4 regions of the Marichromatium sp. AB31 genome follow, and region 3 is predicted to be linked to each of the others. Evidence: predicted binding sites of a transcription regulator. Region 3 holds the regulator's gene; each other region holds the start of a gene.

Region 1 (5,827 bases), on a different contig from region 3:
CCTCCTGCAGCACCCGCAGCAGCTTGGCCTGGAAGGCGGGGCTGATCTCGCCGATCTCGTCGAGGAACAGGGTGCCGCCGTCGGCCTGCTCGAAGCGCCCCTTGCGCTGGCTGGCGGCGCCGGTGAAGGCACCCTTCTCGTGACCGAACAGCTCGGACTCGAGCAGGTTGTCGGGGAGCGCGGCGCAGTTGAGCCGCACGAAGGCGCCGCGCGCGCGCGGCGAGTTGTAGTGGATGGCGTTGGCGATCAGCTCCTTGCCGGTGCCCGACTCGCCCCGGATCAGCACCGTGGTGTTCCACTTGGCGACCTGGCGCACCTGCTCGAAGACCAGGCGCATGGTATCGGCGCGACCGATGACGCTGTCGAAACCGTGGGCACCGCGCACCTCGCGCCTGAGGGTGTCGCGCTCCTCGCGCAGCGCCCGCTGCTCGGCCTCGACACGGCGCGCCAGACGCACCGCCTGACCGATCAGGTTGGCGACCATCTCGAGGAAGTGGGCACGCTGTTCGAGCAGCGCGTCGCCGTCGAGCGGCTGGGCGGCGAGCACCCCCACCGCGCCGGCCTCACCGAGACGAATCGGCACCCCGATGAAGGGCAGCTCGGGATCGTAGAGACTGAGCCGATCGAGAAAGCGCGGCTCGTCGCCGACACGCGGCAGGATCCAGGGCGCGTTGCTGGCCAGGATCTGGCCGATCACGCCCTCGCCGGGACGATAGCTGACGGTCTCGAAGGGCGCCGCCGCCGAGTCGTGGAGCGCGCCGATGAGCAGCTCGCCACGCTCGTCGTCGAGCAGGCTGACCATGCCGTGACGCAACCGCCCCTGTTCATCGAGCACCGAGAGCACGGCACTCAGGGTCTGGCGCAGGTCGAGCGAGCGGCTGAGCACGCTGCTGACCTCGAACAGCACCCCGAGCTGGGATTCGAGCAGGGCGAGCCGGCGCGCATCCTCGCGCGGCGCCGACACCCCGGGAGTGGGTGAGCGCATGAGATCCTCGACCACGATCAGCGTTCCTGCGACAGGGTGTTGAGCAACAGCCGCACGCGACAACCGGCGACCGCCTCCGAATCGACCTCGATCGAACCGCCATGGGCGTTGACGATCTCCTGGGCCAGCGCCAACCCCATCCCGGCATGACCGCGACGCTGTCGCCAGCCGATGAAGAAGGGCTCGAAGACGCGATAGCGATCCTCCGGGGCGATCCCCGACCCGTTGTCCTCGATCTCCACCTCGACCCCGTCGTCGACGCGCCGGGTGCACAGACGCAGCTCGCGCTGCGCCCGCCCGGACTCGCACAGGGCATGGATGGCATTGTCGACCAGGTGCTTGAAGAGCGCGCGCAGCTGATCCTTGTGGCTGGTGAACTCGGGCAGCACCGCCGCCGGGCGCCAGTCGACCACCACGCCGTTGGCGAGCAGCCGGTCGGTCTCGAGTTCGAGCACCTGACGCAGCAGCTCGTTGACGTTGACCAGCGCCCCCGGCTCGCGCGGCTCCTCGGGGAGCGCCGAGGTCAGGGTGTCGAGCGCACGCTGACCGGAATGGCTGATCTGATCGAGCATCCCGGCGAGGGTGTCGATGTTGGCCGCGCCGCCGCGCAGCATCGAGGCGGCGGCGCTGATGACGTTGAGCGGCACCTGGATCTGGTAGATGGCCGCGGCCAGGGCCTCGCGCATGCCGTGCATGCGCTGCTGCTCGGCGAGCCGCGCGCGCAGGTTCTCGAGGTGCGAGCGCTCGATCTCGCGACGCCGGCTGGTGACCTCGTTGGCGAGCAACAGCACCCGGTGCTCGCCCCCGCTGGCACGCCCGAAATAGCTGCGCGCCGAGACGTCGGACTCCTCGACCGGGGTCGCCGAGCAGACGAACCAGCGCGGCCCGCCCCCGCCCGGGACCTCGATCCCGACCTCCAGGTTCTTGAACCCCTGCCCCGAGACCCCGGCCTCGAGCACGTCCACCCCGACCTGCTCGCGCAGCGCAGCGCGCAGCACCTCGAGCGGCTCGCGTCCGCGCAGATCGCCGAGCAGCTTCTTGTACTCCTGGTTGTCGAGGATGATCCGACCCTCGTGATCGAGCAGCACGATCAACGCCGGTGCGGCATCGAGCACGGTCTCGACCCGCGCCTTCTGCTGACGCACCGCGGCCTCCAGCTCGTGGACCTTGGTGACGTCGCGGTGCATGCCGAGGAAGTAGCGCAGCGCACCGCTGCGATCGAGCACCGGGGCGATGGTCAGCTCGGCGAGATAGTCCTCGCCCCCCTTGGTGCGGTTGACCAGGGTCCCGGTCCACGGCTGGCGCTGCTCGAGGGTACGCCACAGATGGCGATAGATGCTCTCCGGCGTGGCCCGGTTGGAGAGGATCGACTCGTTGCGTCCCAGCACCTCGGTGCGGTCATAGCCGGTGAGGGTCTCGAAGGCGCGGTTGGCATAGAGGATGGTCGCACGCGCGTCGGTGATCGAGATCGCCAGCGACGACTGTTCCACCGCCTCGAAGAACAGCCGGGGCGGCAGGGGATCCTTGGGGTTGCCGCCCATCAGGGTGAGCGCCTCCACCACCTCTGGCGGGGTGCCCTCGGGCGGCGCGGCGAGAAAGGCGCCGAGGGCATTGATCACGGCCTCCTGGGTGGCCTCGGGGGCTTGCTGGGGCGACACGGGCATCTCCTCGGGACTGTGGGTCTGGGCGTTCTTTAAGCAATCTGCGTACCGCTTTCAATCGTTCGGCGACCACCGGCATCGATCCCAGAGCTTGTCGGCTTTGCGACAAGGCGATCGGCATCCATGCCACAGCCTGTTGGCACCACGACAGACCCTCTCCCGCCCGAAGCCGGTGCAAACCCACGATTGACGCCCCATTCGGGGTCAATCCCGATTTTGGGCACACCGCTTGCTTACTGGCGTGTCAGACGAATGCCGCTATCGTGAGGACCGCCATCCATGGGCGAGTATCTGCTGCTGATCCTCGGCACCGCGCTGGTCAACAACGTGGTGCTGGTGAAATTCCTCGGGCTCTGTCCCTTCATGGGGGTGTCGAGCAAGCTCGACTCGGCCCTGGGGATGGGCCTGGCCACCACCTTCGTGCTGACCCTCGCCGCGGTCGCCGGCTGGCTGCTCGAGCACCTGGTACTCGGCCCGCTCGGGCTCGGTTATCTGCGCATCCTCAGCTTCATCCTGGTGATCGCCGCAGTGGTCCAGTTCACCGAGCTGGCGGTGCGCCGGATCTCGCCCGCGCTCTATCAGGTGCTGGGCATCTTCCTGCCGCTGATCACCACCAACTGTGCGGTGCTCGGCGTCGCCCTGCTCAACGTGCAGCAATCCCACGACTTCTTCGAGAGCGTGCTCTACGGGCTCGGCTCGGCGCTCGGCTTCACCCTGGTGATGGTGCTCTTCGCCGGGCTGCGCGAGCGCCTGGCGGTGGCCGAGGTCCCGGCGGCCTTCGCCGGGGCGCCGATCGCCTTCATCGTCGCCGGACTGCTCTCGCTCGCCTTCATGGGCTTCGCCGGACTCGCCTGAGCCGACGCCCCGCAACCGGAGTCTCAGAGATGCTTGCCGCCATCCTCACCCTCACCGCGCTCGGACTCGCCCTCGGCTGGTTGCTCGGACTCGCCGCGCGTCACCTCAAGGTCGAGGACGACCCCATCGTCGAACAGGTCGCCGCGCTGCTGCCGGGCTCGCAATGCGGCCAGTGCGGCTATCCCGGCTGCGCCCCGGCGGCAGCGGCGATCGCCGCCGGCGAGGCGGCGGTCAGCTGCTGCCCGCCGGGCGGACGAGCGCTGGCCGAGGCGCTGGCCGAGCTGCTCGGGGTCGAGGCCGACCTCTCCGGTGTCGACGACCAGCCGCCGCAGCTCGCACACATCCACGACGAGCGCTGCGTGGGCTGCACCAAGTGCCTCAAGCGCTGCCCGACCGACGCCATCATGGGGGCCAACAACATGATCCATGCCGTCTTCCCCGAGGCCTGCACCGGCTGCGGCCTGTGCGCCGCAGTCTGCCCCACCGAGGGCATCGAGATGCGCCCCGAGCGCCCCACCCCGCAGACCTGGTACTGGCCCCGGCCGGAGGTGGCGACACGATGAATGCCCTGCGCCAACTGTTGCGCCGCCCCGCCAATCGTATCCATCCGGTGCGCGGCGGCGTCCACCCCGATGACCGCAAGGCGCTGGCCGCAAGCGCGCCGATCACCGAGCTGGCGCTGCCCGCGCGGCTCGACCTGCCGCTGCAGCAGCACATCGGCGCCAGCGCCGCGCCGCTGGTGCGCAAGGGTCAGCGGGTGGCCAAGGGCGAGCCGATCGCCCGCGCCCAGGGACCGATCTCGGCGCCGCTGCACGCGCCGACCTCGGGGCGGGTGATCGCCATCGCCGAGCGCCCGGCCCATCACCCCTCGGGACTGGCGATGCCGACGATCAGCATCGAGCCCGACGGCGAGGAGCGCTGGTACGCGGCGCTTACCCCCTGCGACGACCCGTTCGCGCTCGACCCGGGGGCCATCGCCGAGCGGGTCGCCGCCGCCGGCATCGTCGGGCTCGGCGGCGCGACCTTCCCGGCCGCGGTCAAGCTCAATCTCGGCGCCAGCCATCCATTGCACACCCTGGTGATCAACGGCGCCGAGTGCGAGCCCTATCTCACCTGCGACGACCGGCTGATGCGCGAGCACGCCGAGGCGGTGATCGACGGCGCGCGCATCATGGCCCATGCCCTCGGGGTGGGCGGCATCCTGGTGGCGATCGAGGACAACAAGCCCGAGGCGGCGGCGGCCATCGAGACGGCCGCCGCCGGGTTCGACGCGATCACCCCGATCCGGGTGCCGACCCGCTACCCGATGGGCTCCGAGCGCCATCTGGTGCAGGCGCTCATCGGTCGCGAGACCCCGGCGCGGGCACTCACCGCCCAGCTCGGCGTGGTGGTACACAACCCGGCCACCGCCTTCGCGGTACACCAGGCGCTGCGTCTGGGCCAGCCGCTGATCGCGCGGGTCATCACCCTCAGCGGCGCGGCGATCGCGCGCCCGGCCAACCTGTGGGTGCCGCTCGGCACCCCGGTGGAAACGCTGATCGCGCACTGCGGCGGACTCACCGAGGAGGACGCCCGGCTGGTGAGCGGCGGGCCGATGATGGGCCAACCGCTACCCAGCCCCCAGGTGCCGACCACCAAGGGCTGCAACGCCATCCTCGCCCTCGGCGCCGCCGAGCGCGCGCCCGGTCGGACCATGCCCTGTACCCGCTGCGGACGCTGCGTCGAGGTCTGCCCCTGCGGTCTGGTGCCGCTGGAGCTGGGCGCGCACATCCGCGCCGGCGACCTCGAGGGCGCCGCCGAGCGCGGGCTCCACGACTGTCTCGGCTGCGGCTCCTGCGCCTACACCTGCCCCTCGCAACAGCCGCTGGCGCAGTACATCGCCCACGCCAAGGGCGAGCTGGCCGCGCGCGAGCGCGCCAGGCGCAAGCAGGCCGAGACCAAGGCACTGGCCGAGCGACGCACCGCGCGACTCGAGGCGATCAAGCGCGCCAAGCGCGAGGCGATGGCCAAGCGCAAGCGCGAGGCCGCGCGCAAGCAGGCCGAGCAGCAGACCGAGACGGAGCACTGAGACCATGCACATCGCACCTCCGGCGATCGCCGGCCCCTTCGTCCACGGCGGCGCGAGCATCGCCCGCGACATGCGTCTGGTGATGCTCGCGCTGCTGCCGGCCACCCTGTTCGGGCTGTGGCAGTTCGGCTGGCCGGCGCTGCTGTTGTTCGCCGTCACCCTCGCCACCGTGGTGGTCACCGAGGCGCTCTGTCTGTGGCTCGCCGGGCGCCCGCTGCGTCCCTTCCTCGGTGACGGCTCGGCGCTGCTCACCGGCTG
Region 2 (5,827 bases), on a different contig from region 3:
ACGCCGAGCGGGAGGACAGACGGGGGCATCCTGGGGGTCATGGGTGAGACTGCGCGGGTACGAGGTTGGTGAGGGGGCCGATGCGGATCGGGCAAGCGGACCCAAGCGGGTACGACTTCAAGCGCGACCTGCCTGCTGGCGCGCTCGACCATAGGGCGAGCAGCGGCCGCTTCGCGGAGCAATGATTCTTGTCGGGATTATCGGCGCTTCTCGGGCGGGCTTACGCTGAGGTTTCGCAATCGGGCGCTGCCCTGCCCCGCTCGATCTGGCGCCGCGATCAGCGGATCACGGCGCCAGCAGCGAATCTCACCGCGCGGCTCACCCGATCGAGGCCCGCGCCCCATCGGATGAACCGCGCGCTTGGTGACGGGATCGCGCGTCAGGCGGCGGCCCCCTGCTGCTTGATCCGTTCACGCGCGTGGTGAACCTCCGACTCCCGCATCCGCTCGGCGGCATTGGCGATGTCAAAGAGGAAGTAGGCCCCGCCCTCGTAGAGCACGTCATTCTTCAGGGCGCTGCCGATCTCCTCATAGTTGGGGAAGCCGCGCATCACCGCGCGCTTTCCCACCCGGTGCGCCAGGGCCTCGGTGTGGAAGTTGCCGATGATGATGTCGTAGTCGTCGCGCAGCTGCTCGGCATCCTCGAGGTCTCCGACGATCACCCGATCGGCCTCGATGTCGCCGAGGACCGGTGAGTCGACCGTGGCGATCGCCAGGGCGACCTTGCCGCCCACCTCGCGCAAGGAGGCTGCCATGGCCGCCAGGTGATCGGGCTCGGCGACCAGCAGGAAGCGGGTCTGTCCGATGGAGAAATGGCTGTCGAGCATGGCGTCCTGAAGGCGCTTGCGCCAGCGCTCCACCACCGCCGGAGGGGTGTCCCGAGCGCTCGTCTCGAGCAGCCAGGCGACCAGCTCGTCGGTCCCGACCAGACCGCTCACATGGTCGAAGTGTCGATGCCGGATGGCCGGATTCTTCTTCTGCAGGGTCGCGCCGACGGGCTTGACCGAGGCCCCGACGGTGACGACCGCACCCGCGTCCGCCAGCCCCTCGAGTTCGGCGACCGTCACCCCGCCACCGCTCAGCGACGCCTGTTTCTCCCCCAGGTGATTGTCGAGGGAAGAGGACAGATCGGGCACGGCGACGACCTCGAAGCCGAATGCCTCGATGAACTCACGCAGCTTCTCCACCTCGATCGGCTGCATGCTGACGTGGGGGACCAGGACGACCTTGCGCGCGTCGGTGCGCTCGCACGGCTCGGTGAGCTGCTCGATCAGCGCCTGGACGGTCAGCGTCCAGCCGCTCTCCAGCCCGCCCTGGTAGTCGGGGGTATTCACATAGACCAGGGGGGCCTCGATCTTGCTGGCGACGCCGCGGAGGTCGTCCCCCTTGGTCTCGGTCAGCCCGGTGGTATGCACGCCGATCAACGCCGGGGAGACCTTGTCGCCGATGTTCTTGATCGACTCGGTGATGCTGTAGTCGCCGCCATCCAGCACCGCCGTCACATCGGTCACGGCGGTCGTCTGCAGGGCGATGGGCTCGCAGAAATGACGGGTGAACATCACCTTGGTGAAGCTCGCGCAGCCCTGCGCGCCGTGCATCAGCGGCATGCAGCGGTCGACGCCGAGGAACGCCAGGGTCGCACCCATCGGCTGCGAGAGTTTATGCGGGTTGACCTGCAACGGCTTGCCCGTCTTGCGTCTTACTTCTGCCATGGTGCCTTCCTGTCGACCAGTTCGAAGACCGGATTCTGCAGTGAGTTCTTGAGGTCCTCGGCGAGGACCAGGAGCCCGTCGTAACCGCCGTAGCTCTTCTTCTTCTCCTGATTGACGTCGGTGAAGGCGATCCGCTTCTTGATCGCGGTATAGAGCGAGCGACCGCCGGCCAGGAGCAGATGGGCCCCGGTGTCGTCGATCACCTGCGCCTGCTGACTCGCCGGGCTGGTCATCAGGATGGCGTCCTCGCCGAGGTATTGACGCGCCTTGGCCTTGTCGGCCTCGGTCGACTTGCGCACCGAGGTCGCCACCACCTCGATGCCCAGATCCTGCAACGCCGAGGCGATCGACCAGGACTTGTTGCCGCCGGTGTTGAGCACCGCCTTCTTGCCGGCGAAGACCGCCCGGTAGGGGATCAGCTTCTCCTCCAGTCGCGCCTCCTCGCGGGCGATCAGCGCGCGGGTGCGGGCGATCAGGTCGGCATCGCCCAGCGCCTCGGCGATGGCCAGGATGCTGTTCGAGGTATCGGTCATGCCGTAGAAGGAGCAGGAGATCCAGGGAATCCCATATTGTTCCTCCATCTTGCGGGTCATGGAGATCAGCGACTTGGCGCAGACGATCACATTGAGCTTGGCGCGATGGGCGGTGCGGATGCTGGCGATGCGACCGTCGCCGCTGAAGGTCGAGCGCACGCGGATGCCGAGCTCTTCGAGCAGATGACGGTAACGCCACAGCTCGCCGGTGTTGTTGTGCTCGCCGATCAGGTTGATGTCGAAGGGGGTGGTGTCCTCCGGCTCCTTGGTCCCGATCAGGTGGCGCAGCACCGCCTCCCCGGCGATGCGACTGCCCAGATTCTTGGCGCCGACGAAGCCGGGGGCATGCACCGGCACGCAGGGCGTGCCGTGTCTCTCGCTGCCCTGCCTGCAGACGGCGTCGATGTCATCCCCGGTCAGCGCGGTGACACAGGTCGAGTAGACGAAGACGGCCTCGGGCGCATAGTGCGTGATGACATGGTCGATCGCCTCGGCCAGCTTCTTCTCGCCGCTGAAGACGACATCGTTGGTGTTGATGTCGGTGGCGAAGCCGGTCTGGGTCAGGTCGCGACCGGGCCAGCTCGTCGGGGTCAGACGCGTCTCCCAGGCCCCGCCGACGCAGGACATGGGACCATGGATCAGGTGGGCGGCATCGGCGAAGGGAAACAGGGCGATCTGCGCGCCGTCGAGGGCGCAACCGCCGGTGGTGGCCCCGGGCGTGGGCGTGTTGCAAGGTCCTTTCTTGTGGCCCTTGTTGTGTTCGCAGGCGCTCTCGACGAGCAACTCTTTGATTTTCGGTTTTGACGACACGAGCAGGCCTTCCATTCAGAGGGTTCCGGATCGGCAGAATGGCCCTGACGGCGCTTCCCCCGCTTCTTCATCCATCAGTTCAAGAAAGTTGTGAGAAAAGGGACATTCTTCGATGAGAGAAAAGTGACAATCGATCATCAATTTCCCCAGTGACGGCATTGAACGGCCCCGCATGTGAGTCTGCATGCACGATCAATGCCATTTTCAGCTCCTGCTCGATATCGATGGCCCTTGGGGACCGGCGCAGGGATCCCGCCCCGATCCGATCGAGACAGGCCCCCGCACACCTAGCCGATCTCTGCCCGTTCACCGGGCGACGAAAGGTGTCGCCGCACGGTTTCATTTCTCCTCGTCACACGCACATCGACCAGGCAGGCCGTCCGGCTCGTAATCCCCTGGGTTCGAGCAGACGACCTGGAGCGGCCGTTCTCCCCACCACAGATGACATTCAATGGATGGAAGACACCGATGAAACCGACCCGCATGTTGCGACGACTCTCCACACCCGGCGCCCTGGCGCTGATGCTCTCGGCGCCGCTGCAGGCGACCACCGAGCACGACAACGAGGTCTTCTTCGCCATCACCGGGGTGAAGAGCTTCGAGTTCACCGAGACCGGTCACTCGGTAAGCAAAGGTCAGCCCTACAGCGGCGTCACTTCCGGGGTGAGCAAGGACGGGGAAGAGGCACGGATCGTGGTCAAGGCGGGACGCCACAAGACGAAGGCGGTGGCGCAATGGTTCAAGGACGCGGTGAACGCGGGACCGGGGCAGACCCTGGCGTGTGACAGCAAGGGCAACTTCCCCGACGAGCTGAACTTCGCCGTCGAGGGCACACTGGAGATGCAGATCGGCGACAAGCAGATCACCTGCAAGGACATCCTCATCGCCCAGGGCAGTTTCACCACAACCAACAACTGGTGGATGGGTGGACCGCAGATGCAGGGCGCTCACGTCTCGCTGAGCGGCGCCACGCTCCAGACCTGCTCGGCCAAGGGATCGCTGCTGCCGGTGGCGGTGCTCTTCAGCCCACAGACGCCCTGCGCCAATCATTTCAACATCAGCATCGGATCACTCTGAGGGGATGAACACGTCCCGCCTCGGCATCGAGGCGGGACGCGCTCATGCGTCCGGCTTGGCCGTACTGAGTAAAGGGGGAAGAAAAAAAGGACACCCGGAAGAAAGAACCAGTTACTAAGGAGAACCAGTTACTAAGGGACACCCAGTTACTAAGGGACACCCAGTTACCGAGTTATCGCGAGGAAGGAGGGAAAGGAGGGAAAGGGACACCCAGTTATCGAGTTATCGCGAAGCCCCACCCTACGGCACCACCTCGGCCATGTTGTACCATCGGGGTCGGCCCGAGTCAGGACACCCGGTCAGCGCATGCCGTTACGCAAGCCCCCCGAGAAGGACACCATCTCCATGCAGCTGGTTCGCGAGGCGCTGCAACAGTGCTGCGAACCGGGCGCGCCCACCGATGCGCTGCTGGCCGCGGCCGGTATCGATCCCGCGCGCTGGACGTGCAACGACGCCCGCGTCTCGGCCGCCGCCTATGGCCGGCTGTGGCGGCTGCTCGCGCGGCGTCTCGACGACGAGTTCTTCGGCATGAACCCGCGTCGGTTGAAGTGCGGCAGCCTGGCCTTCCTCTGTCGCTCGTCGATGGCGCAGGAGACGCTCGAGGCGGCGCTGGCCTCGGCGCTGGCCTTCCTGTCGCTGATGCTCGATGCGATGTCGGCGCGGCTGGTGCGCCAGCAGGGGTTGGCGGAGATCGTGCTGCACGAGGGGGACGCCCCTCCCCGCCGGGCCTTCACCTATTTCACCTATTGGATGATCGTGCACGGCGCGGCCTGCTGGCTGTCGGGGCGACGGATCCCGATCCTGGCGATCGATCTGCGCTGCCCGGCGCCGGCGTTCTGCGACGACTACCGGGTGATGTTCTCGGAGAACCTGCGTTTCGACCAGCCGCGCACGCGGATGATCGTCTCGGCCGACTGTCTGGACCTGCCGGTCAGGCGCAGCGAGGCCGAACTCGCGCACTTCCTCGCCCAGGCCCCGGCCAACATCCTGGTCAAGTACCGCGACCCGCAGAGCCTGGCGAGCCGGATCCGCAACGATCTGCGCCAGCTGCCCGCCGAGCAGTGGCCGCGGGCCGAGGTCCTGGCGCAGCGGCTGCACATGTCGACCTCGACCCTGCGGCGGCGTCTCGCCGAGGAGGGACAGACCTATCAGGGGCTCAAGGACGGCGTGCGCAAGGAGCTGGCCATCGGCTGGCTGGCCGAGCCGCAGCTCGGTTTCGCCGAGATCGCCGAGCGGCTGGGCTTTGCCGATGTCAGCTCCTTCTACAAGGCCTTCCGCAAGTGGTGTGGCTCGAACCCGGGGCACTATCGCAGCCTGATCCTCGACGCCACGGACTGATCCCGGCCACCAGCCCGCACCCAGCGCGCCCGACGCCCGCCCATCGACCCGAGCGCGCCCCAGCCCATCAGCATATTCGAATAATCGACAAATCCATCCCCTTTGTTCAAATCGCTCAGACAACTTGAGCCCTTCGACCATTGTCCGCCAACCCGCGCCACGCCAGTATCACGACGGCATGACCGCATGCTCCATGCGGATCGATCCCAATCACCAAAAGGACGCGGGGGACACCGGCGATGCGCGACTACCAAGCAGCGATCACGCAGTTCGATCATCGAGGGACCGCCGAGGCGGCGCTCTCGGGCAGCCTCAGGGCGCTCAATGCCTGTATCGAGTGCTGCGACCGACATGCCGA
Region 3 (5,827 bases):
TACATCGAGGCCGACGACGTCGAGGTACGCGAGGCCGAGGGCACCAGCATCTATGTCGGCAACGTCGAGGTCACCCAGGGCAGCATGCGCCTGCACGCCGACCACATGACCGTCTATCACCGCGAGGACCGCCGCCCGCGCCAGATCATCGCCATCGGCACCCCGGCGCGCTTCCGTCAACTGCTCGAGGACGACCAGGGCGAGGTCCGCGCCTTCGCCAGGCGCATGGAGTTCGACACCGACCGCGACGAGCTGGTGCTGATCGACGAGGCGGTACTGATCCAGGGCGAGGACCGCGTCGCCAGCGAGCGCATCGTCTACGACCGTGCCCGCGAACACTTCCGTGCCGGCGGCAGCGGTCGGGTGCGGATCACCATCACCCCCGAGGAGGAGTCATGACAGGGGTCGACGGATGAGCGTACTGCGCGCCGAACAGCTCAAGAAACGTTATCGCAGCCGCGAGGTCCTGCGGGGAGTGAGCGTCGAGGTCGAGGCCGGCGAGGTGGTCGGGCTGCTCGGCCCCAACGGCGCGGGCAAGACCACCTGCTTCTATCTCATCGTCGGGCTGATCCCGGCCGACCAGGGGCGCATCACCCTCGACGAGCACGATGTCACCCTGATGCCAATGCATGCGCGCGCGCGCGCCGGACTGAGCTATCTGGCGCAGGAGCCCTCGGTGTTTCGCAAGCTCAGCGCGCGCGACAACATCCTCGCGATCCTCGAGACCCGCGGCGACCTCGACCGCGAGCAGCGCGAGCAGCGTTGCGAGCAGCTGCTCGAGGAGCTCGGCATCGCCCATATCGGCGAGTCGCTGGCACTCAGCCTCTCCGGTGGCGAGCGCCGTCGTCTCGAGATCGCCCGCGCGCTGGCCGTCGACCCCAAGGTGATGCTGCTCGACGAGCCCTTCGCCGGCGTCGACCCGATCGCCGTGGGCGACATCAAGGCGATCGTCTCGCACCTGCGCGAGCGCGGCATCGGCGTGTTGATCACCGATCACAACGTGCGCGAGACGCTCGACATCTGCGATCGCGGCTACATCATCAGTAATGGCGAGGTGATCGCCGCCGGCCGCCCCGACGAGCTACTCGCCAACCAGCAGGTACGCGACGTCTATCTCGGCGCCGACTTCGCCATGTAGCATGTAGGCGGCAGCATCCGCGCCCCGCTGCTACATATTGGGAGTAAGATGAAGACCATCGCGCCCCGGCAGGGGGCGCGCTTGACGTGACTCAGGCACCTTTGTTGCCACCCGACCTATAATCGTCATAGGACGGTCATCGACCCGGCATAGAGACAGACGCAAGACGCATCGGCGATCCATGAAGCAAACCATCCAGCTTCGCCTCGGCCAACACCTGACGATGACGCCCCAGCTGCAGCAGGCGATTCGCCTCCTGCAGCTGTCGACGCTCGAGCTGCAGAAGGAGATCCAGGAGGCGCTGGACTCCAACCTGATGCTCGAGGAGGCCGAGGAGGCCGACCGCTTCGCCGCCAACGGTGAGGACAGCGGCAATGGCGCACACGAGTCCCCGCCCAGCGATGAGCAGGGCAGCGCCGAGCGTGAGCTCCAGGGCGAGACCAACGAGATCCCCGATGAGCTCCCGGTCGACACCCAGTGGGCCGATGTCTACGACGGCTATCTACCGCCGAGCACCCAGGGCAGCGCCGAGAACGCCGATTTCGACCCCTTCCTCCACCAGAGCCGCCCTCAGACCCTGCACGATCACCTCCTCTGGCAGCTCAACCTGATCCGGCTGAGCGAGCGCGACGAGATGATCGCCGAGGCGGTGATCGATGCCATCGACGCGCGCGGCTATCTTCGGGCCGATCTCGACGAGCTGCTGAGCACCATCGGCGACGATCAGATCAGCCTCGAGGAGATCGCCACCATGGTGCACCGGGTGCAGTCGTTCGATCCCCCGGGGGTCGGCGCCCGCGATCTCGCCGAGTGCCTGCAGATCCAGCTGCGGCAGCTCCCCGCCGAGACCCCGCAGCGCGACCTCGCGCTGGCGATCTGTCGCGACGGCTTCGAGCACCTGCCGCGCAAGGACATCGCCGCGCTGATGCGCCGCTTCAAGCAGACCGAGCCCGAGATTCGTGGTGCACTCACGCTGATCTGCCAGCTCAACCCGCACCCCGGCGACTTGATCGCGCAGGAGCCCCCGGAGTACGTTGTACCCGACATCTTCGTGCGCAGAGAGAATGGTCGCTGGTCGGTGGAACTCAACCCGGAATCCACACCTAAACTGAGGGTGAACGCAGACTACGCCCGGCTGATCCGGCGCGCCGACACCAGCAGCGACAGCGTCACCATGCGCAACCACCTGCAGGAGGCGCGCTGGTTCATCAAGAGCCTGGCGAGCCGCAACGACACCGTGCTGCGGGTGGGCGCCAAGATCGTGGAGATGCAGCAGGCGTTCTTCGAGCACGGCGAGGAGGCGATGCGGCCGATGGTGCTGCGCGACGTCGCCGAGGCGCTCGAGCTGCACGAGTCGACCGTCTCCCGGGTCACCACGCAGAAATACATGCATACGCCGAGGGGCACCCTGGAGTTCAAGTACTTCTTCTCGTCCCACGTCAGCACCACTTCTGGTGGGGAGTGTTCATCAACGGCGATCCGCGCGCTCATTCGTAAGCTGATCGCCGCCGAACCCGCCAGAAAACCCTTGAGCGACAGCAAGATCGCGGCCGAACTGGCCGATCGCGGCATCCAGGTCGCGCGTCGAACCGTCGCCAAGTACCGCGAGGCCATGGGTATTCCAGCCTCGAACGAGCGCAAACGCCTGGCATGAGCAGGCTGTTTGGAACCCCTGTAAGGAGTCCAATGATGCAAATCAATCTGACGGGTCATCACGTCGACATCACCGAGGCACTGCGCGACTACGTCGACAGCAAATTCGCACGCCTGGCGCGTCACTTCGACCACGTCACCAATGCCCACGTCATTCTCAGCGTTGAGAAGCTCGACCAGAAGGCCGAGGCGACGCTGCACATCAATGGTGGGAAGCTCTTCGCCGACTCCGTGCATGAAGATATGTATGCCGCGATCGACGGCCTGACCGACAAGCTCGATCGCCAGATCCTGCGCCACAAGGAGAAGAAGAACGACTATCGCAGCGCACCCGGCCCGAAGGCGGCCGACTCTGAAGCCGAGGCCGACGCCGAGGCCGATACCGAATAGCCCGGCAACGGCCTGATGGCCCATGCGTCGGCGGGGCGTCGGGACACCCGACACCCGCCGGACCGACGCACCGACACCTCGAACGGATCCGTGATCGCGCCGTTCGGGGTGTTTTGCATTGAGACCCTGAGATCCGAGCCGATATCGACACCTGCGGGCTCCGACGACTCGAAGGACACCCAGAATCCATGACCACGACCACGCGCCCCGATCACCCGCCGGTATGGACACCGGACACCGTCACCGCCCAGCGCCCCTGTCCCTGCGACCACCAGGAGCCTTGACCGATGTTCAGTCCAGACCTGATCAGCGAGGCCCGAGTCAGCTGCGGTGCCGAGATCGCCAGCAAGAAGCGGCTGCTCGAGACGCTCGCCGAGCTGCTGGCCAACGACCACCCCCGTCTCAACACCGAACTCGTCTTCGAGCGTCTGCTCGAGCGCGAGCGACTCGGCAGCACCGGACTCGGTCACGGTGTGGCGCTGCCGCACGCCCGCATCAAGGAGATCAACGAGGTGCTCGGAGCCTTCGTCAGCACCAGCACCGGGGTCGACTATGACGCGATCGACGGCGAGCCGGTCGATCTCGCCTTCGCCCTGCTGGTCCCGGAGAGCGCCACCGAGGAGCATCTGCGCTTGCTCGCCCGGCTCGCCGGCATGTTCAGCGACCCGGCCACCCGCGCCGCGCTGCGCGAGGCCGGCTCGGCGGCGACCGTCCTGCAACTGATCGAGACGAGCGAGGCGCGCTAACGCCACGCCGACCTGGGCCATGCTCGACAGCCTCCAGTCACTCCTCGAACAGACCGGCCCGCGGCTGCAGCTGCGCTGGCTCAACGGCGAGCCCGAACAAGGCTCCCCACTGCGCCGGCCCGAGCGCGCACGCTCGCGCGAGTCGCTGATCGGCTCGCTCAACTGCATCCATCCCAACTGTCTGCAGGTGATCGGGCGCGCCGAGCAGCGCTATCTCCAGGCACTGGGACGCACCGCCTTCGAGGAAACCCTCGAGCAACTCTTCGCCGAGCAGCCGGCGGCGATCCTGTTCGCCGACGGCCTCGAGCCCCACCCCGCCTTCTTCGCCTTCGCCGCCGAGCACGACACCCCGCTGCTCGGCTCGCCGCTCGGCGACGAGGAGCTGATCAACCACCTGCGCTATTTTCTCACCCACGCCCTGGCCGAGCGCCAGACCCTGCACGGCGTCTTCATCGAGGTGCTGGGGATGGGGGTATTGCTGGTCGGCGATCCGGCGGTGGGCAAGAGCGAGCTGGCGCTCGACCTGATCACCCGCGGTCATCGGCTCATCGCCGACGACGCGCCGCGCTTCGCGCGCATCGCCCCGGAGGCCATCGAGGGCACCTGCCCGGAGACCCTGCGGGACTTCCTCGAGGTGCGCGGGCTGGGTATCCTCAACATCCGCGCGATGTTCGGCGAGGGCGCGGTCCAGCGCAGCAAGACGCTGAACCTGATCATCGATCTGCAACCCCTCGACCAGCAACAGATCGCCGGTCTCGACCGGCTCACCGGCAGCCTCTCGGCAACCGACGTGCTCGGGGTGGCGATCCCGACCATCACCATGCCGGTGGCGCCGGGACGCAACCTGGCCATCCTGGTGGAAGCGGCAGTGCGCCACCAGATCCTACGTATCCGTGGCTATGACGCCGGCGTCGACTTCATCGACCGGCAGGCGCGGGCGATCCGTCTCGACCGCCCCGACCCGCCCGGCCCCGGATCCAGACCCTAGCACCGCTCCCGACCTCGATCGGGACCGGCCCGGAGCAACCCGCAGCCCATGAAACTCGTCATCCTCAGTGGCCTGTCCGGCTCGGGCAAGAGCGTCGCCCTGCATACGCTCGAGGACCTTGGCTATTACTGCATCGACAACCTGCCGCTGTTCCTGCTCAAGGACCTGGTCGCGGGGCTGCGCAAGGCCCCCGACGACGGCTTCTCCAGCACCGCGGTGGGCATCGACGCGCGCACCAGCCCGCGCGCGCTCGGTCGGCTCGCGGAGCTGATCGAGGAGGCGCGCGCCCAGGGCATCGACTGTCGGGTGATGTTCCTCGACGCCGACACCGACACCCTCAAGCGCCGCTTCAGCGAGACCCGGCGGCGTCACCCGCTCACCCGCGGCAACCGCTCGCTCGACGAGGCCATCCGCCTCGAGCGCCGTCTGCTCGAGGCCATCGGCCGCTGCGCCGAGATCCGTATCGACACCACCCACACCAATGTGCACGAACTACGCGACCTGGTCCGCGCCCACCTCGTCGGCAGCGACTCGCCCAAGGTCTCGATCCTGCTGCAGTCGTTCGGCTTCAAGCACGGCGTGCCCAAGGACGTCGACTTCATCTTCGACGTGCGCTGCCTGCCCAACCCGCACTGGCAGCCGGAACTCAAGCCACTGACCGGACTCGATCAGCCGGTGATGGAGTTCCTCGACGCCAGCACCGAGGTCGGCGAGATGCGTGACGACATGCTCGCCTTCTTCGACCGCTGGATCCCGCGCTTCGAGACCGACGGGCGCAGTTATCTCACCATCGCCATCGGCTGTACCGGCGGCCAGCATCGCTCGGTCTACATGACCGAGGCGCTGCGCCGTCACTTCGAGCAGACCGGTCACAAGGTGCTGGTCAGACACCGGGAGTTACCGTGAGCATCG
Region 4 (5,827 bases), on a different contig from region 3:
TACTTGCCGCGGCGCGCGCCGAGCAGCAGCACCCCGGCGAGCGCGGCCGCGGCGCCGCACAGGTGCACCAGGCCGGAGCCGGCGAAGTCGTTGAAGCCGACCGCATCGAGCCAGCCGCCGCCCCACTTCCAGTAGCCCTGGATGGGATAGATCACGGCGGTCATCACGGTGGCAAAGAGCAGGAAGGACCACAGCTTCATGCGCTCGGCCACCGCGCCCGAGACGATCGACATGGCGGTGGCGACGAACACCACCTGGAAGAAGAAGTCGGACATGCGGGCGTGGTTGAGGCCCTCGGCGGTGATGGTCGCGGCGTCGTGGTCACCGCCGAAGAGAAAGCCCCAGTCGAGACCGGGGACGAAGCCGTTGCCCGCCGTCGGGTACATGAGGTCGTAGCCGATCAGCATGTAGGTGGTGCTGGCGATGGCGAACAGGGCGATGTTCTTGGTGAGGATCTCGGCGGTGTTCTTGGCACGCACTAGGCCCGCCTCGAGCATGGCGAAGCCGGCGGCCATCCACATCACCAGGGCGCCGGTGACGAGGAAGTAGAAGGTGTCCAGGGCATAGACGAGCTGCGTGGTGGATTCCACGGGTGGGACCTCCGAATCGGACTGGGCGCGGCGCTCGGGCGCCGCGCGGGGAGCGGGGCGAGCGGCCGGAGCCGCTCGCCGTGGTGGCGGGGTCAGAGGATATAGCCGCGCTCGTCGTGCAGCGAGAGGTCGAGCCCCTCGGTCTCCTGCTCCTCGTCGACGCGCAGCCCGATGGTGGCCTTGAGTCCGAGCAGCAGCAGCAGGCTGACGATGCCGCCGTAGACCAGGGTGGCGATCACCGAGACGAACTGGATCCACACCTGGGCGCCGATGCCGTCGACGCCGTCGGCGAGGCCCGCGCCGCCGAGCGCCGGGGCGGCGAACACGCCGGTGAGCAGGGCGCCGACGATACCGGCGACGCCGTGCACGCCCCAGACGTCGAGCGAGTCGTCATAGCCGAGCCAGTGCTTGACCTTGGTCGAGGCGATGAAGGCGAAGATCGCGCCGGCGAAGCCGATGACGATCGCGCCCATCGGGCCGGCGGTGCCCGAGGCCGGGGTGATGGCCACCAGACCGGCGACCGCGCCGGTGGCGATGCCGAGCACCGAGGGTTTGCCGTGACTGATCCACTCGGCGAACATCCAGGTCAGCGCCGCGGTGGCGGTGGCCAGCTGGGTGACGGTGAGCGCCATCGCCGCGGTGGAGTCGGCGGCGAGTTCGGAGCCGGCGTTGAAGCCGAACCAGCCGACCCACAGCATCGCCGCGCCCATCACCGTCAGCCCGAGATTGTGCGGCGGCATCGCCGTGGTCGGGTAGCCCTTGCGCTTGCCGAGCACGATGGCGGCGACCAGCGCGGCGATACCGGCATTGATGTGCACCACGGTGCCGCCGGCGAAGTCGAGCGCGCCCATCTCGCCGATCCAGCCGCCGCCCCACACCCAGTGGGCGATGGGGATGTAGACCAGGGTCAGCCACAGCGCCATGAAGATCAGCATCGCCGAGAACTTCATCCGTTCGGCGAAGGCGCCGACCATCAGTGCCGGGGTGATGATGGCGAAGGTCATCTGGAAGGTCATGAACAGCGACTCGGGGATGCTCCCGGAGAGGGTGTCGACCTGCAGTCCGGCGAGAAACAGCCGCTCGAAGCCGCCGATCCAGGCGTTGTTGGCACCGCCGTCGGTGAACGCCAGGCTGTAGCCGTAGACCGCCCACAAGAGGCTCATCAGACAGGCGATGGCGAAGCACTGCATCAGCACCGAGAGCACGTTCTTGGCGCGCACCAGACCGGCGTAGAACAGCGACAGGCCGGGCAGGGTCATGAACAGCACCAGCGCGGTGGCGGTCAGCATCCAGGCGGTGTCGCCGGCGCTCAGCGCGGCGTCGTCCTGGCCCCAGGCGAGCAGGGGCGAGAGCAGCAGCGCGACCAGCAGGGGCGCGCGCAGGGTCGTCGAATGTCGCATCGGATTCACCGTTACATCTCCTAGCACTGCCTGGCTCAAAGCGCGTCCGGACCGGTCTCGCCGGTACGGATACGGGTGACCTGGTCGAGGTTGAACACGAAGATCTTGCCGTCGCCGATCTTGCCGGTGCGGGCGGCGGTGCTGATCGCCTCGACCACCTTGTCGACCATGCCGTCGTCGACGGCGATCTCGAGCTTGATCTTGGGGAGGAAGTCGACCACGTATTCGGCGCCGCGGTAGAGCTCGGTGTGGCCCTTCTGGCGACCGAAGCCCTTGACCTCGATCACGGTGATGCCGGAGACCCCGATGTCGCCGAGCGCCTCGCGCACGTCGTCGAGCTTGAAGGGTTTGATGACGGCTGCAACAAGTTTCATCGCGAATGAACTCCTGTGAGGACCGGAATCCCTGCTCCGGTCCGGGGTTGGGGGCGGGCGCGCGTGATGTCGCTCAGAACTCCTTGTTCCAGCCCACCCAGACCTTGGGGTCGTCGTCGTAGGTGTCGCGACCGACCTGGTCGTAGTTCAGGCTGAAGGTGCCGAAGTCGCCGGCCTCGCGGCTGATCGAGGCGCCCCAGTGGGCGTAGTCGTTGCCGCCGTCGTTGTACTCGAAATCGGTGTAGCCGCCGTAGACGGTCAGACCGAGGTCGAAGGGCAGGGTGAAGTCGAGGCTGGCGTGGTAGTAGAGATCGCCCTGGATGTAGAGCGCCTCGTCGTTGTTGACCCCCGGGGCGCCGTCGGCCTGGCCGTAGACGGTGTAGGCGATGCCGGCGGTGAGCCAGCGGTAGCTGAGGCTGGCGGCGAGTTCGGCGAAGTCGCTGTCGCGACCGTCGGGATAGGCGTAGTAGATGGCGCCGAGGTCGTAGCCGAGCTCGTCGGTGATGTTGCCGGCGAAGCCGAGATAGGCGTCGAGCTCGTAGCTGGTGTTGTCGCCGAAGTCGACGTTGGAGGCCCAGGTGCCGGCGTAGAAGCCGCTCTCGTGGGCGTAGTCGAGTCCGCCCTGGACGGCGGCCTGATCATCGGTCTGGCTCTGGCCGCGCCAGATGTAGTTGCTGACCACGCCGATGTTGGCGCTCACCGAGTGCGGGCCCTCGGCGCTCGCGCCCTGCCAGGGCATGAATGCCGCGCTCAGTGCGGTGGCGGTCAGGATGGCGCCGATGCGTGCTTGCTGCATTGACTGATACCTCTGTTTGCTTGCGTTGGGTCGTGGCGGTTGTCGTCCATGTGCGCCGCAGTCGGCTGTGTGGGTTGAGCCGGGGACGCGAAAACGTTCAGTGGACATCAGCACATCGCGTGCCAGTTGCCGTTTGGGGCGTGTTGGAGACGCTTTTCGGCATCATGTGCCAAAGTGGCAACAGAAGAGTGCACCGGATTGGTGCCGGTAGGGTGTCGGCGGTCAGATTAGCGCACCAAAAGAAGGCGGCACAGCACCGTCGATCGGCGCAGACGGCACCGTGCGACACACCTATAATGTGGGCCCAAGGGCGCCTCAGCGCGGTTCTTGTCGCCGTCCCGCGGAAGCGGGCGACGGCCTCGTCCAACCCCATCCACAGCGCGCGGGCCGGTGGGTTCGCGCCGAAGGAATCGATCATGTTAGATCCCAAGCAACTCGACGATCTGGTCCAGCGGTTCGCCGCGAACATGCCCAAGGGGCTGCAGGTGTTGCAGGAAGACATCAATCGCAACGTCAAGGCCTCGCTCGAGTCCGGCCTCTCGCGGCTCGATCTGGTGACCCGCGAGGAGTTCGACGTGCAGTCGGCGGTGCTCGCCCGCACCCGCGAGAAGGTCGTGGCGCTCGAGGCCCAGGTCGCGGCGCTCGAGCAGGCGCTCGGCGCGCGTCAGTCGAACGCCGACTGACCCCGGTCGCGACCCGGCGTTGACGCTCTGCACCCTGCACAGCCGCGCCTGCGTGGGCATCTCGGCCCCGGCGGTGGCCGTCGAGGTCCATCTCTCCTCCGGGCTGCCGGCGCTGTCGTTGGTGGGGCTCCCCGAGGCGGCGGTGCGTGAGAGCAAGGAGCGGGTGCGCGGGGCGCTGCTCAATGCCCGCTTCCGCTTTCCCGACGGTCGTCTGACCATCAACCTCGCCCCCGCCGACCTGCCCAAGGAGGGCGGGCGCTTCGACCTGCCGATCGCGCTCGGCATCCTCGGCGCCTCGGGACAGCTCGGTGCCGCCGAACTCGATGACTGCGAGTGTCTCGGCGAGCTGGCGCTCTCCGGCGCGCTGCGTCCGGTCAGCGGGGTGATCCCCGCGGCGCTGGCCGCGCGCGCGGCCGGGCGCACCCTGATCCTGCCGCGCGCCAATGCCGAGGAGGCGGCGCTGGTCGGCGGGCTCGAGCTGCTGCCGGCCGAGCATCTCGGCGAGGTCTGTGAGCACCTCGCCGGGGTGCGTGCGCTGAGGCCGCACCCGCAGGGGAGCGAGGTCGTCACCGCGCCGACTGTCGCCGACCTTCGCGAGGTGCGCGGTCAGGCGCAGGCCAAGCGGGCGCTCGAGGTCGCCGCCGCCGGCGGCCACAGCCTGCTGCTGATCGGCCCGCCGGGCAGCGGCAAGTCGATGCTGGCGAGCCGGCTGCCGGGGCTGTTGCCGCCGTTGAGCGAGGACGAGGCGCTGGAGAGCGCGGCGATCCGCTCGGTGAGCGCCAACGCGCCGTTCGATCCGGCACGCTGGCGCGAGCGACCGTTCCGCGCCCCGCACCACACCGCCTCGGCGGTGGCCCTGGTCGGCGGTGGGGGCAATCCGCGTCCGGGCGAGATCTCGCTGGCGCACCACGGGGTGCTGTTCCTCGACGAGCTGCCGGAGTTCGACCGGCGGGTGCTGGAGGTGCTGCGCGAGCCGCTGGAGTCGGGTCATATCGACATCTCGCGGGCGGCGCGTCAGGCGCGCTTCCCGGCGCGTTTCCAGCTGGTGGCGGCGATGAACCCCTGCCCCTGCGGTTATCTCGGCGACCCCGGTGGACGCTGTCACTGCAGTCGCGAGCAGGTCGCGCGCTATCGCGCGCGGATCTCGGGACCGCTGATCGATCGCATCGACCTGCAGCTCGAGGTGCCGCGGGTCGAACTCGGCGCGTTGCTCGCGCCCTCGGCCCCGCAGGCCGAGGACTCGGCGACGGTGCGCGCGCGGGTGCGCGCGGCGCGTGAGCGCCAGCAGCGCCGCGCCGGGTGTGCCAACGCCGCGCTCGACCCCGCTGGCCTCGAGCGCGACTGCGCGCTCGAGGCCGCGGGGGTACGGATGATGGAGCAGGCGATGGCCAGGCTGGGGCTCTCGGCGCGCGCCTATCACCGGGTGCTCAAGGTGGCGCGCACCATCGCCGACCTGGAGGGCGCGACGCGGATCGCCCCGGCCCATCTCGGCGAGGCGATCGGCTATCGCCGTCTCGATCGCGCCGCCGAGCGGCCCTGAAGACGCATCGCGCGGGCCTCTCGCCCGCGCACCACAGTGTTCGCAACCGATACCGGATCATCATGCTGCAACTTCAAGAGCTCAGCCTGCGCCGTGGCCCCAACCTGTTGCTGGAGGGCGCCGACGTCACCGTCTATCCCGGTCAGCGGGTGGGGCTGGTCGGCGCCAACGGCTGTGGCAAGTCGAGCCTGTTCGCGCTGTTGCTCGGCGAACTCGGCGCCGACGCCGGCGCCGTCTCGCTGCCGCCCGACTGGGTGATCGCCCATGTCGCCCAGCACACCCCGGACACCGAGCGCGCGGCGATCGAATTCGTCCTCGACGGCGACCGCGAGCTGCGCGAGATCGAGCGCGAGCTGGCCCGCGCCGAGGCCGACGGCGACGGGCTGCGCCACGCCGAGTGGCTGGGGCGGCTGGAGGCGATCGACGGCTATGGCGCCGAGAGCC

Evidence for each region. The regulator sigma-54, encoded in region 3, starts transcription at its own class of promoters, with help from an activator protein. The targets are predictions, from matches to a motif close to TGGCANGNTNCNTGCTT.
Region 1: the regulator sigma-54 is predicted to act here: its motif matches at 2,865-2,881, upstream of rsxA (electron transport complex subunit RsxA).
Region 2: the regulator sigma-54 is predicted to act here: its motif matches at 3,239-3,255, upstream of nifE (nitrogenase iron-molybdenum cofactor biosynthesis protein NifE).
Region 4: the regulator sigma-54 is predicted to act here: its motif matches at 3,269-3,285, upstream of EBL84_RS01365 (TorF family putative porin).

What each region holds. Positions count from the first base shown of each region.
Region 1 covers NZ_RHFI01000001.1:60,611-66,437, forward strand. The annotation lists gene nifA (nif-specific transcriptional activator NifA) at 1-985, opposite strand, end outside; gene nifL (nitrogen fixation negative regulator NifL) at 1,003-2,649, opposite strand; gene rsxA (electron transport complex subunit RsxA) at 2,926-3,501, shown strand; gene rsxB (electron transport complex subunit RsxB) at 3,531-4,064, shown strand; gene rsxC (electron transport complex subunit RsxC) at 4,061-5,569, shown strand; gene EBL84_RS00305 (RnfABCDGE type electron transport complex subunit D) at 5,574-5,827, shown strand, end outside.
Region 2 covers NZ_RHFI01000014.1:66,643-72,469, reverse strand. The annotation lists gene EBL84_RS11540 (formylglycine-generating enzyme family protein) at 1-29, opposite strand, end outside; gene nifN (nitrogenase iron-molybdenum cofactor biosynthesis protein NifN) at 380-1,711, opposite strand; gene nifE (nitrogenase iron-molybdenum cofactor biosynthesis protein NifE) at 1,699-3,027, opposite strand; gene EBL84_RS11525 (hypothetical protein) at 3,523-4,131, shown strand; gene EBL84_RS11520 (AraC family transcriptional regulator) at 4,438-5,469, shown strand; gene EBL84_RS11515 (AMP-binding protein) at 5,709-5,827, shown strand, end outside.
Region 3 covers NZ_RHFI01000002.1:248,007-253,833, forward strand. The annotation lists gene lptA (lipopolysaccharide transport periplasmic protein LptA) at 1-399, shown strand, start outside; gene lptB (LPS export ABC transporter ATP-binding protein) at 413-1,138, shown strand; gene EBL84_RS03460 (RNA polymerase factor sigma-54) at 1,320-2,792, shown strand; gene hpf (ribosome hibernation-promoting factor, HPF/YfiA family) at 2,828-3,181, shown strand; gene EBL84_RS03470 (PTS sugar transporter subunit IIA) at 3,469-3,927, shown strand; gene hprK (HPr(Ser) kinase/phosphatase) at 3,947-4,915, shown strand; gene rapZ (RNase adapter RapZ) at 4,964-5,821, shown strand; gene EBL84_RS03485 (PTS sugar transporter subunit IIA) at 5,818-5,827, shown strand, end outside.
Region 4 covers NZ_RHFI01000001.1:292,448-298,274, forward strand. The annotation lists gene EBL84_RS01350 (ammonium transporter) at 1-590, opposite strand, end outside; gene EBL84_RS01355 (ammonium transporter) at 683-1,990, opposite strand; gene EBL84_RS01360 (P-II family nitrogen regulator) at 2,026-2,364, opposite strand; gene EBL84_RS01365 (TorF family putative porin) at 2,438-3,160, opposite strand; gene EBL84_RS01370 (accessory factor UbiK family protein) at 3,577-3,843, shown strand; gene EBL84_RS01375 (YifB family Mg chelatase-like AAA ATPase) at 3,863-5,383, shown strand; gene EBL84_RS01380 (ATP-binding cassette domain-containing protein) at 5,446-5,827, shown strand, end outside.